Regions from separate parts of the Paenibacillus wynnii genome, predicted to be linked through region 2. Evidence: riboswitches for the same ligand, from Rfam matches in the RefSeq annotation. Region 2 holds a riboswitch; each other region holds the start of a gene.
The links. Region 2 has a riboswitch for cyclic di-GMP ahead of PWYN_RS08615 (transglutaminase-like domain-containing protein). Riboswitches for the same ligand answer to the same signal wherever they lie in the genome.
Positions count from the first base shown of each region.

Region 1: it holds a riboswitch for cyclic di-GMP, as region 2 does, so the genes downstream of both, PWYN_RS07195 (PA14 domain-containing protein) here and PWYN_RS08615 (transglutaminase-like domain-containing protein) in region 2, are expected to answer to the same signal.
Region 3: it holds a riboswitch for cyclic di-GMP, as region 2 does, so the genes downstream of both, PWYN_RS19790 (DUF6612 family protein) here and PWYN_RS08615 (transglutaminase-like domain-containing protein) in region 2, are expected to answer to the same signal.

Region 1 covers NZ_JQCR01000002.1:1,022,235-1,027,425, forward strand. The annotation lists gene PWYN_RS07190 (glycosyl hydrolase) at 1-582, opposite strand, end outside; gene PWYN_RS07195 (PA14 domain-containing protein) at 722-2,956, opposite strand; cyclic di-GMP riboswitch class I at 2,970-3,050, opposite strand; gene PWYN_RS07200 (sugar phosphate nucleotidyltransferase) at 3,187-4,560, opposite strand; gene PWYN_RS07205 (UDP-glucose dehydrogenase family protein) at 4,904-5,191, opposite strand, start outside.
Region 2 covers NZ_JQCR01000002.1:1,347,920-1,353,110, forward strand. The annotation lists rRNA gene PWYN_RS08610 (16S ribosomal RNA) at 305-1,862, opposite strand; gene PWYN_RS08615 (transglutaminase-like domain-containing protein) at 2,341-3,150, opposite strand; cyclic di-GMP riboswitch class I at 3,164-3,244, opposite strand; cyclic di-GMP riboswitch class I at 3,309-3,389, opposite strand; gene PWYN_RS08620 (class D sortase) at 3,502-4,161, opposite strand; gene PWYN_RS08625 (GtrA family protein) at 4,197-4,601, opposite strand; gene PWYN_RS08630 (glycosyltransferase family 2 protein) at 4,591-5,191, opposite strand, start outside.
Region 3 covers NZ_JQCR01000003.1:946,736-951,926, forward strand. The annotation lists gene PWYN_RS28285 (glycoside hydrolase family 76 protein) at 271-1,833, shown strand; cyclic di-GMP riboswitch class I at 2,394-2,485, shown strand; gene PWYN_RS19790 (DUF6612 family protein) at 2,596-3,474, shown strand; gene PWYN_RS19795 (IS1182 family transposase) at 3,824-5,191, shown strand, end outside.

The sequences.
Region 1 (5,191 bases), 330 kb from region 2:
GTAAATCGCAATCTGATCCAAATCGGCAATTAGACTCTTATATTGAGGTGTTCCCGGGGTTACATAGGCATTAAAATCTTCTTGGCTTAACCCCTTGGAAACATTGGACCAAGCTGCTGGCGTTCCCGGGAGATTCTGGTGAAATGTCATCGCAACAATTCCGCCGTTGTTATACCAGTCTATTGCGCTCTTAACGACAGCTTGCCGCTCTAAGGCTGCAGTCTTCTTAGACTGATTGTTGATAGCACCTAATTCATAGCCATGCAATACAGCATATTGACCGCTGGTATCTTTAAGCTTGGCATTATAATCATCCGGTCTCTCCAGGTAATCATGCTGCCCGGATAATATACCCTTGCCGCTAAGCCCAACTAAATAACTTAATAGTTCCTGTGCCTCTACCGAAGCAGAAGGGTTAACCGGTCCAACATTCATCTTCGTTACAGGCAGGCTGTTAACCTCACCCCAAGGGATAAAAGACATAATCATAATTAGTGGCAATAAAGCACTATATAACCGAAACTTACGGTAAGTGTTCAAAGTAATCTTCCTTTCGGTAGCCAGGCTGCCGTCAAAAGACATAAGGGGTGGCCTTCCCGCTAAAAGGACAAGCAACCGATTCGCCAATGAGGGCTAATAGCTTACTGGCCCTGCTGATTAGCAGGGCCAGTAAGGGATGGACTGAAAAGAATATGTTGGCTGTTACGGAAGGCTTGTATCTTCAATTCAGGGTAGCGTTAGGGAGGAATAGCGCACTCGAAGGCACGGTCTCCTTAAGCTGACTTGGGCTTTCCCACATTAGACGTGCTCTGGCGTCTCCTTGGTTCTCGTAATACTCAACTTTGATATCATAGAGCTGTCCTGCATTCAGGGTTATACTTCCCAGACGTTCGGTGCCGCTTTGCTTCACCCAGCTGTCAATAACCGATTTCCCATCGATCCACACACGAATTCCATCATCTGAACCCGTATAGATTTGATAGGTTTCACTGTACCGCGGTTTGATCTTGCCGCTCCACCGAACAGAGAAGAAATCTATACCAATTGCAGAATTAGGCGATAATAACCGCCAGTTAAAATCGAGAGCAGCATCCTTACGCACAAGAGCAGGGGTTCCTGAAAGCTGCATATTCGAAAAATACTCTCCCTGCAGTCCATTCTCATATACGGGTGTAACTGTTTGTAAAGGCTCCTGATTTTGCGATGTAACCGTAGCAGGCGTTGGCGTTGGCGTCGGTGTTGGCGTTGGCGTCGGCGTCGGTGTTGGCGTTGGCGTCGGTGTTGGCGTTGGCGTCGGTGTTGGCGTCGGCGTTGGTGTCGGCGTCGGCGTTGGCGTTGGTGTCGGCGTCGGCGTCGGTGTTGGCGTCGGCGTTGGTGTAACAGTCGATACTGTTACATTTAATGCATTTGAAGCTAAAAATAATGCGTTAGAGGGAACTGCACCCTTAATTTGACTAGGGCTTTCCCACATTAGACGAACTCGTGCATCTCCATCGTTCTCATAATATTCAATTTTAATGTCGTACAACTGGCCTGCTTGCAGAGGTATACTTCCGACACGTTCGGTTCCACTCTGTTTCGTCCAGCTGTCAATCACGATCTTCCCATCTACCCATACTCGAATACCATCATCCGAGGCTGTGTAAATCTGATAGGTCTCGCTATATAGAGGTTTGATTTTACCTGTCCAGCGTACGGAAAAGTAGTTGATGCCAAGTGAACTGGCTGGTGCTGTCAACCGCCAATTGAAATCAATTGCGCTATCATTCCGGACAAGTGCCGGTGTTCCTGAAAGAGTCATATTCTTAAAATATTGTCCCTGCAGCCCGTTTTGGGCCGGAAGTAGAAGACCTACTACCGGTGTGGGTGTCGGAACAGGCGTTGGTGTGGGTGATGGAGTAGCACTCGGAACCACTCCTGTACTGTATTCATCCCGGGTTAAAGTATAACTATTAATCATAAAGCTAGTTATGGTAGCCGTAGTATTTTTCTCGTAGAGCATCTTGCCCCAATTCATCATAAATGCCCAGTTAGGCTGTGTCTTGAGAATTGTGCCCGGATCGGGCATTTCACCGTTTTCTCCGATCGCGATCGGTTTGCCGGCAGCAAGAGTAAGCAGACTGTCATAATAGCTTTGTTTGTAATCATTCTCATATATATCTGCTGCCAGAATATCCACCTTGACTGCACCTGGATAGGTCGAGGCATAAGGATTAGCCCAGGCATTCGGTGCATTCGGGCTCCATACCCACAGCAGGTTGTTTAATTTATGATAGTTAACATAACGGTCATACATAATGTTCCAAAGGGTAGAAAAGTTATTCTTTTGCCCCCACCAGAACCAACCGCCATTCATTTCATGATAAGGTCTCCACAATACAGGTACACCCGCATCGCGCAAGCTTTTCAGGGAAACTGCCACCTTATCAAGCTCAGTAATCAGGCTGTTGTATTGCGCTGTTCCTGGTGTTACGTATTTGTCAAAGTCAGCCTGACTTAGGCTCCTTGAGACATTGGACCAGTCATACGTTGTTCCGGGAAGGTTCTCATGGAATGTCATTGCCACGATGCCGCCGTTTTTGTTCCAACTGATTGCACTGTTGACCACATTTTGCCGTTGCCAAGCCGTAGTACTTTCCGTCTGACCGCTTATTGCACCCAGCTCGTAGCCATGTAGCGCAGCATATTTCCCACTGGTTGCCTGCAGCTTGTTGCTGAATTCATCCGGACTTTCCAAATAGTCATGCTGGCCGGTTAAAATTCCTCTTCCGGAAATATCGGATACGTACTTCAGCAGCTTGATCGCTTCAGGTGAAGCATTTGGATTAACCGGGGCAAAACTTACAGCAGCTTCTGCAGATAGGGGCGCGATACTCAAACCCAACGGAATGGCAGTCAAGAACAGAGCAAGAGACAGCAACGAACATAACAGTCGATACTTACGGTAAGCTATCAAAATTCATCTTCCTCTCGGTAGCCAGGCTGCCACTCTTGCGAAAGGCCCTATAGCTTTGCGTCCCTATCTTTCGATAGGTTTGCCTTTGTCGTTTAGAAGGATTTATCCCTCTTACCGTAAATATCGACTGTATTTAGTTTTAGTTTAGTGCATTTATGAAAATTCTTTAATAATTAGTTCTTTGTACCTGTTTCAGGACTACACAAAATGGTTTAAATAGTTAGATTGTGCTACGAAATAAACTGATGTAATTCGATATCATCCCAATCCAGCGTGATCCGGATATTATCCTCTTCAACCAGCTCAGAGCCAGTCTGCACCTCAATAAATTCGAGATTCGTCAGAGCCAGTATGGCATGTTTGGTACCCTCAGGTATCCGAACTACGTCACCTGCTTTTACGTTATGCATTTTTTCGTTCAGTACAATACTGGCCTCACCACTGATTATTGTCCAGATCTCACTGCGTTTATGATGAAGCTGGTAGCTGATATTTTTGCCTTCGGCTATAAAAATCCGCTTAGTAAGTACTTCATTGCCCTCATCATATTTCACATAGTCGATCACTCGATAATGTCCCCAACGGCGCTCTTCATACATGGGTCTTTGTTCAAAAGTCTTCAATACTTCCTTGATGCGCGGACTTTCCGCTTTATGGGTAACCAGAATTCCATCAGGGCTTGCTGCGATAATAAGATCTTTCGCGCCAATGACGGTAATCGGAATATCCAATTCATTAATCAGGCAAGTTCCTTCGGAGTCAGCCGTGATAAATCCTTTGCCAACGTGATTGCTGGACATTTCCTCAGTCAGTGTATTCCACGTGCCTAAGTCTTTCCAGAACCCGTCATACGGCTGCACCACGATGTTATCCTCTTTTTCAACCACTTCATAATCAAAGCTGATGGATGCGAGCAGTTTATACTGCTTCTGCATTTCTTCATATCCCAAGGGAAGTCCCTTGCTCTGTAAGATATCCAGCAGATAGCCCAACCGGAAGGCGAATACGCCGCAGTTCCATAAAGCATTCCGACTAATTAGCTCCTCGGCTTGTTTACGGTCCGGTTTTTCCTGAAAATGACTCACACGCAGAAATCCATTTTCCCCTGCCGCATCGCGAGTCGGTATAATGTACCCATACTTCTCTGATGCCAGTTCAGGGACAACACCCATAAGTGCCAAGTTCGCGCCGCTCTCCTCCATTGTGCTCTCCAGTTTGGCCACACTCTCGAAGAAGGAAGACTCCACATAAGGATCTACCGGCAAAATGGCTACAATCTCAGAGGGGGAAACCCCTGCCACCGAATACAAGTAGGAGGCCGTGAGCGCAATCGCCGGAAAGGTATCACGCCGTTCCGGTTCAACAATGATCGGCACTTCGCTGCCCAGCTGACTTTGTATCATTTCCACCTGACCGCGGCCTGTTGCCAGATAAGAGGAACTCTCAAGACCCGTTTCTTTAAGCTGTCTCCAGACCCGTTGCACCATGGATTCCGGCTCACCTTGCGGGCTTTCTAATACTCTTAAAAATTGTTTTGAACGTGAATCGTTGGACAAGGGCCACAACCGTTTTCCTGAACCGCCTGACAATAGTACTAGTTTCATAAGTGAACCCTCCTTATGGGATTGTTATAAAAGAATGGGATGTTATGGCTGGGGGACTGCGATGAATGTTGGACTTCCGATCGCTGTTATCCTTGGATTTCCTGAATTGTGACCGCTCCTCGCGGTTGAAATCCAAGGATAAAGGCGAACACTTCGTTTCTACAGTTCCAAAATTCCTCTTCGTCCCTTTACATAACACTGTGTTTTTATAAAGATCCCATTATCTCCGCTAGCGCGATCGACCACTTGGTAGCTTTCCGGCGGCAATACTGCCTTGGAAAGCCAACCATAAAGAGATAACAGACAAAGAGATAAGACATAAGAGATAAGAGATTAAACCAACCTATACCGCGCCAGCCACACTCTGAGAATAACCGCTAAGGCCGCCCATCTGAGGGCGCCCAACGGAATGATATTCTAGGCCGGTGCCCTCGATTTGTTGCTTGGTATAAAGGTTGCGGCCGTCAATCAGAATTTGCTTACGCATGCTTTGCGCCAGCTTGTGCAAGTCGATATCCCTGAACAGGCTCCAATCCGTCAGCAGGCAGACCGCATCACTGTCTTTCGCCGCTTCTTCCGGCAAGGAGCACCAACGGAGCTGCGGATGATCGTATTGCTTCCTGAAGTTATC
Region 2 (5,191 bases):
AGGTCGCTTCACAATCCAAAACCTTCGTTTCCAGCTAATAACTAATTTACTTGTTTGCACAAGTTATAGCTAAAAGATGTTCTAAAACGCAAATTCGTTTCGGTATCCAGTTTTCAAGGATCAAGTTTCTGTTAATTTTGGGTCGATCACGAATGTGTCGATCAAAATTACAGACAAGTTTAAAAATGAGAGCTTAAACTCTCAAAACTGAACAACGAGTGAGTGGTTCGAACCTTCAAGGGTCCTTATAGAAGCTTAACGCTTCTGTTCGAATGTTTCCGTTACAGGAAACGATTCTCCATAGAAAGGAGGTGATCCAGCCGCACCTTCCGATACGGCTACCTTGTTACGACTTCACCCCAATCATCTACCCCACCTTCGGCGGCTGGCTCCCTTGCGGGTTACCCCACCGACTTCGGGTGTTGTAAACTCTCGTGGTGTGACGGGCGGTGTGTACAAGACCCGGGAACGTATTCACCGCGGCATGCTGATCCGCGATTACTAGCAATTCCGACTTCATGCAGGCGAGTTGCAGCCTGCAATCCGAACTGAGACCGGCTTTGTTGGGATTCGCTCCACCTTGCGATTTCGCAGCCCGTTGTACCGGCCATTGTAGTACGTGTGTAGCCCAGGTCATAAGGGGCATGATGATTTGACGTCATCCCCACCTTCCTCCGGTTTGTCACCGGCAGTCTGCTTAGAGTGCCCACCATAATGTGCTGGCAACTAAGCATAAGGGTTGCGCTCGTTGCGGGACTTAACCCAACATCTCACGACACGAGCTGACGACAACCATGCACCACCTGTCTCCGATGCTCCGAAGAGGGGCACTATCTCTAATGCTTACATCGGGATGTCAAGACCTGGTAAGGTTCTTCGCGTTGCTTCGAATTAAACCACATACTCCACTGCTTGTGCGGGTCCCCGTCAATTCCTTTGAGTTTCAGTCTTGCGACCGTACTCCCCAGGCGGAGTGCTTACTGTGTTAACTTCGGCACCAAGGGTATCGAAACCCCTAACACCTAGCACTCATCGTTTACGGCGTGGACTACCAGGGTATCTAATCCTGTTTGCTCCCCACGCTTTCGCGCCTCAGCGTCAGTTACAGCCCAGAAAGTCGCCTTCGCCACTGGTGTTCCTCCACATATCTACGCATTTCACCGCTACACGTGGAATTCCACTTTCCTCTTCTGTACTCAAGCCACCCAGTTTCCAGTGCGACCTCAGGTTGAGCCCAAGGTTTAAACACCAGACTTAAATAGCCGCCTGCGCGCGCTTTACGCCCAATAATTCCGGACAACGCTTGCCCCCTACGTATTACCGCGGCTGCTGGCACGTAGTTAGCCGGGGCTTTCTTCTCAGGTACCGTCACTCCGGTAGCAGTTACTCTACCGGACGTTCTTCCCTGGCAACAGAGCTTTACGATCCGAAAACCTTCATCACTCACGCGGCATTGCTCCGTCAGGCTTTCGCCCATTGCGGAAGATTCCCTACTGCTGCCTCCCGTAGGAGTCTGGGCCGTGTCTCAGTCCCAGTGTGGCCGTTCACCCTCTCAGGTCGGCTACGCATCGTCGCCTTGGTGAGCCGTTACCTCACCAACTAGCTAATGCGCCGCAGGCCCATCCCTCAGTGACAGATTGCTCCGTCTTTCATTCTCTCCTCAGGTGAGGAAAGAAATTATCCGGTATTAGCTACCGTTTCCGGTAGTTATCCCAGTCTAAGGGGCAGGTTGCCTACGTGTTACTCACCCGTCCGCCGCTAAATGATTTTGAAAGCAAGCTTTCAAAATCACTCCGCTCGACTTGCATGTATTAGGCATGCCGCCAGCGTTCGTCCTGAGCCAGGATCAAACTCTCCAAATTGTATTTAGAAAGAGCGATTGCTCATTTTTGAAACATCTGACGAGAATTAAAAAATTCTCTGATCATGGTCTTCAAGAAGTCCATGATTTTGGATTTTACTCTCGTAAAATCCCACTCACTCGTTGTTCAGTTTTCAAAGATCAAGTTCTCGTTGTCGGCGGTTAATGTCTCACCAGCAACTCTTATAATATATCATATCCAACCGTGTAATGCAAGCTCTTTTTTCAACTTCTTTTTCGAGCTCGGCATCAACATTTCTTGGCCGGAATAAGAATATATCATGTATAGAAATCAATTGCAAGCTTTTTTTGAATGACTTCTTTTTAGTTCATCATTCATTGGTGTAGGCAAATCTCTGATAACGCTTTCTTATAATAACTCAATACTAGCTCAAAAATCAACCATTACACAAAAATAAAAACAACCTGCTTAATAGTTAAGCAGGTTGTTCATTTATCACGTTTACTTTTAATTTGTATTAGTAGAATTTAGCCGAGGTATATTTGCTGGAGCTTTTGATTAATTCGGCTGTTTTCTTGTTCTTTATCAATCCAGCATCTACTGTTGTATCAACGGTTACCCATTTCCCATTCAGTAGAACTTCATTCCAAGCATGGTACTCACTAACATAACTCGTGTTGCCCATTACCAATTTGGCTGGAATGTCTACGCTACGTAGCATCGCAGCGAACAAGGAAGAGTAATCATAACAAATACCTTTTTTGTTCGTGATCGTATTATTAATATTAGGGATGTAATCCGTAGCAACATTGGCTGCCAATGTGTAGTCATACTGTACGTTCTTAACGATGTAGTTATAGATTGCTTTCACTTTGTCTTCATCTTTGGTCAGGCCTTGTGTCAGTTGTTGAGCTTTCTGGATGGCTTTATCTGAGGAATTCCATTTAATATTCTGAACAGAATTCAAATATACAACATTAGTATTGCTTAGAGATAAGTCAACTTCTTCAGAGTATATCACTCTGTACTTGTTGCCTGTTGTGTTCTCAAGAACTGACACCTTGTAAGAACCATTACCTTGTTGGAGGGGGAAAACTTCGGTTTGATTAGAGGATACCAGGTTATAAGTGTAGCTGCTATTATCCTTAGTAATCATTAGCTTGGTACGTTTATTCGACGGCACTTCATATTGTACTCCAATTACACCTTCAGCTAACTTTGACGTGTTCAACCAAGTGGTATCGGTAGTTGCTGCTTCTGCTGTAGTAACCTGTACTGAGGTAACTAACACGAATAGTGTCATTAACATGAAATAGAACTTCTTCATGGATAAAACTCCTTTCGGTAGCTGGCTGTCATCCTTTCGGGAAGACCCTTTAGCTTTGCGTCCCTACCTTTCGATAGGTTTGCCGTTATCGTTGTAGCTTTATCTACATCTACTAGAATCATAGGAGCGAGTAGATTAAAACAAAAAAAGCCTCTTTATTCGGTAGCTGGCTGCCATCCTTTCGGGAAGGCCCTTTAGCTTTGCGTCCCTATCTTTCGATAGGTTTGCCGTTATCGTGTTTAGCTTTATATCTATTATATTACCATGTTTTCGGTAATACTCAATAGACTGGTTGATAGAATCCTCTATTTTATAATTATATTTTACGATAATTCAAATTCTCTACATTATTCAGGGTAACTTGGCATGAATTATAAGACGGTGCGTCGGATTGACCAGCGGATCACAAGTAATAAGTGTAAGGATCGAGTCCTTGTTATTGCCCTTAAGAACAGAAACGTCCGTTGGCTCCACGATAGAAATATCATAAACTTCATAATTATAGTCTTGGTTCTTGGTCTTTACCGTAATAATGTCACCTATACCCACTTCATTTAATCTGTTGAACAATCTTCCTGTCTTTCTGGCTCTATGAGCAGCAATTGCTGAATTACCAATCTCACCTAGGGGTGTTGTTTCTTTCATATGTGCTGCTGCATGCTTCATATTCGCTTTCGTAGCTCCTTCAAGCACAGGAAGCTTCAGGTCTATCTTATTTATCTCGATGAGTGCAATCACATCTCCGCCAACCTCCTGCTGAGCCTGAGCAGAGTTGTCCCCTTCTGTCTGAGCTTGCTCGTCCAACGTGGATTCCTCAGCAAGCAGCTGAGTAACCTTAGCATATCTGCTTTGTAGCTCAGCATCATTAGAAGGAGTCTCACTATCTCTGTAACTCTGTTCCGCTTCATTTACCAGCCGATTCTGCTGCCAATCGTTAAACCACTCATTAGCTTTCGGATACAGTATGACCAAAATACCGCATAGTATCAGCAGGTAGGAAAACTTTCGCATAGAATGCACTCCTCTCTATTAATAAGATAAATATATCAAAAAACCCATTTTCGGCTGCCAAAAAAATTGATGACAACCGTTACAAAGGTGACCATAACCTTAGCCATTAATACTTGAACCCCGAATTTGTCAGTCAAAAGGTTCATTAACAGCAGGGAGATACCCAGCACTACCAGATTAAGTAGAATAAATCTCAATAGCTGCTTGCGGTCAAAGCCATCTGTGCTGCTACGCTCCCGGTCTCGGAAGGTCACCTTTTTATTAAGAATAAAGCTATTGGCAGTACCTGCACTGTAGGAGATGACTTGAGCCACACCATATACCATCCCAATGGAATGTAATAATGTAAATATCGCAAAATCAACCAATGTGTTAAGAACGCCAACTGCGTTGAATTTTAGAAATTGAATGACTCCGACACGCAGGCTTTTATCGGACATGACGTTGTACCTTCAGACTTGCCTCAGATATTTCTTCATCATCTTGGTATCCTGTCGTCTCACGAACAATATAAAGCGGTCTGTCTTTGGACTCATCATAAATCCTACCGATATATTCACCGATAACACCAAGCAGCATTAGCACGATACCATTGAAAAGCAGATTAACCCCTACAATAGAAGCCCAGCCGGGTACGGTCCACGAGGTGAATAATCTCTGGAACAATACAAGAAATAAGTAAATAAAGCTGGCAAAGGAAAGAAAGAAGCCAATATAGGAAGCGATTTTGAGCGGCTTATGTGAGAAAGAGGTTATTCCGTCTAATGCAAAGCGGATCATTTTTTTCAACGGATATTTGGTCTCGCCTGCAAAACGCTCTTCCCGTACGTATTCGACCATAGTCTGGCGGAAGCCCACCCAGCTTACCAAACCTCTAACATATCGATTCTTCTCTTTCAGTCCTCTTAGTACATCACATACTTTACGGTCAATAAGACGGAAATCACCTGTGTCCGTTGGAATCTCCACACTCGTCATACTGCTTAGAAGCCTGTAGAAGAGCTTAGCCGTTACCTTTTTGAAAAGAGTC
Region 3 (5,191 bases), on a different contig from region 2:
TTATTTTAAATAATATATTGACATACAAACAATATGACAATTAAGATATAGATGTAATCGCTTGTAAATATTTATAAAGGAGTGATGCAAACGGTCAAATTATTGCAAACACCTAAAAACCTCCAATTATTATGTAAGCGTTTGCACTGTCTGTCCGCAGCAATGTCGTCTTTAACGGAACGGGAAGTTGGAATTCTTATAACACGGTAACGATTCCTAATGTCACATTGAATAGCGGAAGTAACTGAGATATTTGAAAGGGGAATGAGAATGATTACTTGGAAAAAGCCTTTAGCGTTCGCTTTTACTTGCCTGCTTAGCTTGTCACTGTTAACCCCCAGCCTGAATCAGAAGACCGAAGCATTTACGTCATCTAATGCGGATACCGCTATGTCTTCTTTTGTAAATGTATTCTATGATGCTCCTGCCAAATACTTTTATGTTAATAGTGATCATCAGATTCACTCTGAACATGCCCACGGTCCTAACGGAGGTTTGTATACCGATTTTTGGTGGGAAGCGCAGCTCTGGGAAACGGTAATGGACGCCTATGAGCGTACCGGCAGTGCAACTTATCTAACCATGATACATGATATCTATACTGGGTTTAATGCAAAATACCCTGATATGACGGCTAACACTTTCAATGATGATCTGGGTTGGTGGGCCTTAGCTTGCCTGAGGGCCTACGAGCTGACCGGAACTGTGGAGTATTTAAACCGTGGTTCTTATCTATTCAACCAGATCTACGCCGAGTGGGATACAAGCTTTTATGGCGGAGGGATTTGGTGGAGAAAAGACTCGCACAATCCGAACATCTCAAGCAACGCTCAAAAGAATATGGCTACAAATGCCCCTATGGTCATGGCAGCCATCAAACTGCGTAACGCCTATAATGATACATCTTACCTGACCAAAGCAACGCAAATCTACAATTGGACGAAATCAACTCTGGTGACTAGCAGCAAGATCAACGACCATATCGAAGGTGCTGGCATGGGGATTATAAAAGATTGGGATTTCACCTACAATTACGGAACTTTTCTCGGAGCAGCAGTCTCACTCTACCAATCGACAGGTAACGCCTCTTATCTCACGGATGCCAATAATGCCGCGCAGTATGTCATCAACAAAATGGTGTCCGCCCAGACTCTAATGTATGAAGGCGTAAATGATGCGGGCGGCTTCAAGATGATTTTTGCACGGAACTTGAACCGTTTGCGAGTGCAGGGTGGTCAGTCTCAGTATTTGAACTTTCTTCAGCAAAATGCAACACAAGCTTGGAACCACCGCCGTACCTCGGATAATATCATCGGTAGTGATTGGCTTCGTCCAACGGGCTCTACCTATGTGCAAAGTTTAACTGCCGCAGCAGGCGCTTCTATTCTTCAACTCGTACCAGCGGATGGGTATACAGGTTATATTGCTGGTAACGGAGCGTATGAAGCCGAAAATGCGCAAAAAACGTTGGTCAGCGGCAGTGGCCTGATCAATGAAAGCACGAATCCGGGCTTTAGTGGTAGGGGATACATTGGAGGATGGAACACCAACGGGACCTCTATTGATTTCTATGTCAATCAGAATTCAGCTGGCTCAAAAACCGTCACGTTCCGGTATGCTGCGGCCGCTGGCAATGCTTCACGTTATGTAAAAGTAAATGGCGTGTTCATCGCTAACAACTTGGTCTTCAATTCCACTTCGAGTTGGGGAAATTATGGTACTGTAACAGTCACCATACCTCTAAATGCAGGTTCTAATACCATCCAATTAGGGTACGACAGTTCCAAGGGGAATTCGAATTATCTGAATGTTGATTTGCTCAGCGGTTTGTAAGTCTAGTTCTACCCAATCCTAAGAGCATTTGTGAAAAAGCAGGGCGTGTAATAATGCGTTCTGCTTTTTTTGTAGGCAGGAGAGTCCTATGATTTACTCGAATACACTAAGATGGATTTTTCCCCAGCTTACGGCATATGAGTTTTTGCTTTTTTACGAAATCCCCAAAAAAGACGTTATTCCGAAAGATCTACATATAACATCGAAGGGTGAACTAATGGCAGATAAACTAGTGATTCGAAGAACAAAGTTCTCTTGTTTGTTGCCTTTATTTTAGTTTCATTAGTGTTCATATCACGAAAACAGAGCACTGGATTCTAAGTGAGAATGATCCTATAAGTGAAGATGTGGTGCTGATGGTGAAGTCATAAATTTGATGAAGCAAATTGCATGATATTAAATGCTCGTGTACAAGGTGATGATGGAGAGTTTTATTAGAAATTTATGACAGTAAAGTAGGTCTTGAGAATCGGAAGAAGATCGTTTACAGGAAATTGCAACCATGTTAAAGTAAAAAAGGGACAAACGTCCTGCAATTTAATACTAAAAAAAATGAATATCCGCGTTAAAGGTAAAATCATCGAAAGATGATGACACAAAGCCATGGGTCTAAAGCCAACTAATAGAAGGCTATGATTGCCAGGCCGCCAAAGGGGTAGCTTAAAGATAGCTCCGATGGACTTAAGTCTGTCCGGAGCTTTTTTATGGTTTCAGCCTTTCTACGGCGTTACGTGATCGCGAGATACGAGAGGGGAAATGATTTTGAAGAGGAATTGGAAAGCGGTTTGCACAGGAATAATTGCGGGGGCAATGTTGTTGACCGGAAATACAGGCTGGATGTCCCAATCGGAGGTTGCGTCTGCAGCTTCCGCCAAACCACTCACCGTAGATCAAGTGATTGGCAAGCTAACGGCATCATCTAAGACTTTAAAGAGCTATCACCTGAATTCGAATAAAAAACTGGATATACAAACAAGTGGGATGAGTTTTTCTGTTTCTAACACGCTCGACATAGACATTAACCGTCTGCCAAAATTCTCCGCAACGGGTACTAATGAACTCAAGTATTTTGGAACAGAATCATCTTTCGATCTATATGCCAACGATAAAGAATTTTATCAGTTGTTAGACGGAAGCATGTTAATTGAGCAAAACGAAGACGAGACTACCGTTTCTGAAGATGATGTAACGGGTGAAAGTGGTGAAGAGCCGATTGATCCCGATGCACAGTATTGGGTGCTGGCAGACAAGCTGGATTGGGATGCCCTATACACTAAAGGTCAATTTGATCCCGCATCTATGCTTGATTCAGTCAAAAATTATAAAAAATCTATGAAAGTGTCCGATGTCGGATCACAGACGGTTCTCCAATTTACGATAACCGAACCTAAGGCAGCAAAGATGTTAATCGAACTCTATGACCAAGACATTGTTATGGACTCTGGGACGATTCAACCCAAAAGTGTAACGTGGAAACTATACGCCAATAAGAAAACTTGGCAGACGGAAAAGCTAACAGTGAATTTGAGTTATTCGCTAGTTGTAGACGGTGAAAAAGATACACACAATACAAAAATAGAAGCCAAGTATTCCAATCACAACAAAGTGGCAGTAGTTGTAAAACCCGCCGAGTTAGAATAGGAAGAGTCCTAATACATTTGATAAGCTAAAAGGGGCTGTCCCATAAGCCATGAAATGGCTGCTTGGGACCGCCCCGCTGTTTTTGAGTCGGATTGACTTGTGTACGTGGTGTGGACGCTCCGCGAACGGACCGTTGCTCCAATCGCTGTGCTCTCCAGATTTTATTTATTTCCCTTAGCGGTAAAAATCCGGAGACCAAGGCGACCGCTACCGCTTTTCCGCAATCAGTCCGTCCTCTCCGCTGCTTTGAGCAGAAAAAGTTTCTACAATCTTCTTTAAAATCACAAAAAGAAATCGCCCTTTTGGTAAAATGGAGGTACCACCCAACCATTCAAAAGGAGCGATTTCTTTGTACATTCAATATACCATGGACCAACTTTGCTTGCCAATGGATCTGGAAGAAGACATCCCGGAAAATCACCTCGTTCGTGTCGTGAACGCAGCCGTCAATCGGCTGGACGACACCATCTTTGACGCTGCCTATCCTGGCGGCGGCCGCGACAGCTACCACCCTAAAATGCTCACCAAAGATATTATCTACGCGTACACCCAGCAAATCTATTCGTCTCGCCAAATTGCCAAAGCGGTACGGGAGAATATTCCCTTTATGTGGCTGGCCGGACGGCAGCGACCCGACTTCCGCACTCTTAATCGCTTCCGTTCCCAGCGAATGAAGGACGTCCTTGAAACGGTATTTACCGCCGTGCTTCAGTTTTTGTCTGACGAAAAATACGTTTCGCTGGAGCATTACTTTGTGGACGGAACCAAAATCGAGGCGAATGCCAATCGCTACACCTTTGTGTGGGGCAAAGCGGTCAACAAGAACAAATTGAAATTACAGGAGAAGGTACACGCCCTGTTCGCGAGCATTGAAGCGGCAGAAGACCAAGAAGAACGCGAGCACCACGGAAACGACCTCCTTGAACTCGGGGAGTCTTCTGAGTGGAACAGCGAGAAACTCGAACTAGCAGCGCAGAGGCTTGAAGCCCAGCTATTGGAAAAACCCAAAGACAAACCCCTGAAAAAAGCCGTTCGGAAGATTCGCAAGGATTTGCTGCCTAGGCTACTGAAGTATGAGCAGTACCAAATACTGCTTGGCGACCGGAACAGCTTTAGCAAGACCGACCCGGACGCGACCTTCATGCGGATGAAGGAAGACCACATGCGGAATGGTCAACTCAAACCGGGTTACAATGTACAGATTGGAACCGAAAACCAATTTATATTGGCCTACAGCCTACACCCAAGACCTACCGATACCCGTTGTTTACAGCCGCACCTGGAAAAGGCAAGGCAGATCCTAGGAAAACTTCCTGGGACGTTAGTTGCGGATGCAGGCTACGGCAGTGAAGAAAACTACGCCTATCTGGAAAAGGAAGAGATTCAGGCGGTAGTGAAATACGGCAGCTACCATAAAGAAAAGAGCAAAGCATGGAAAGAGAATGTCGGAAAGATTGAGAACTGGACCTATGACAAAGCCAAAGATACGTGGATATGCCCCACCGGACAAACGCTGCATTTCCGCAAGGAAAGTAAGGAGCTCTTGGAGAGTGGATATGAAATTGGAAAACGTCATTACCGCAGCTTAAGTTGCGACGGTTGCCCGCTGAAGGAACGCTGTACAAAGGCAACAGGAAATCGGGAAGTGGTTGTAAGTCTGGAACGACTGCGGTACCAGAAGCAAGCTCGGGCAATCTTGCAAAGCGAGGAAGGCTAT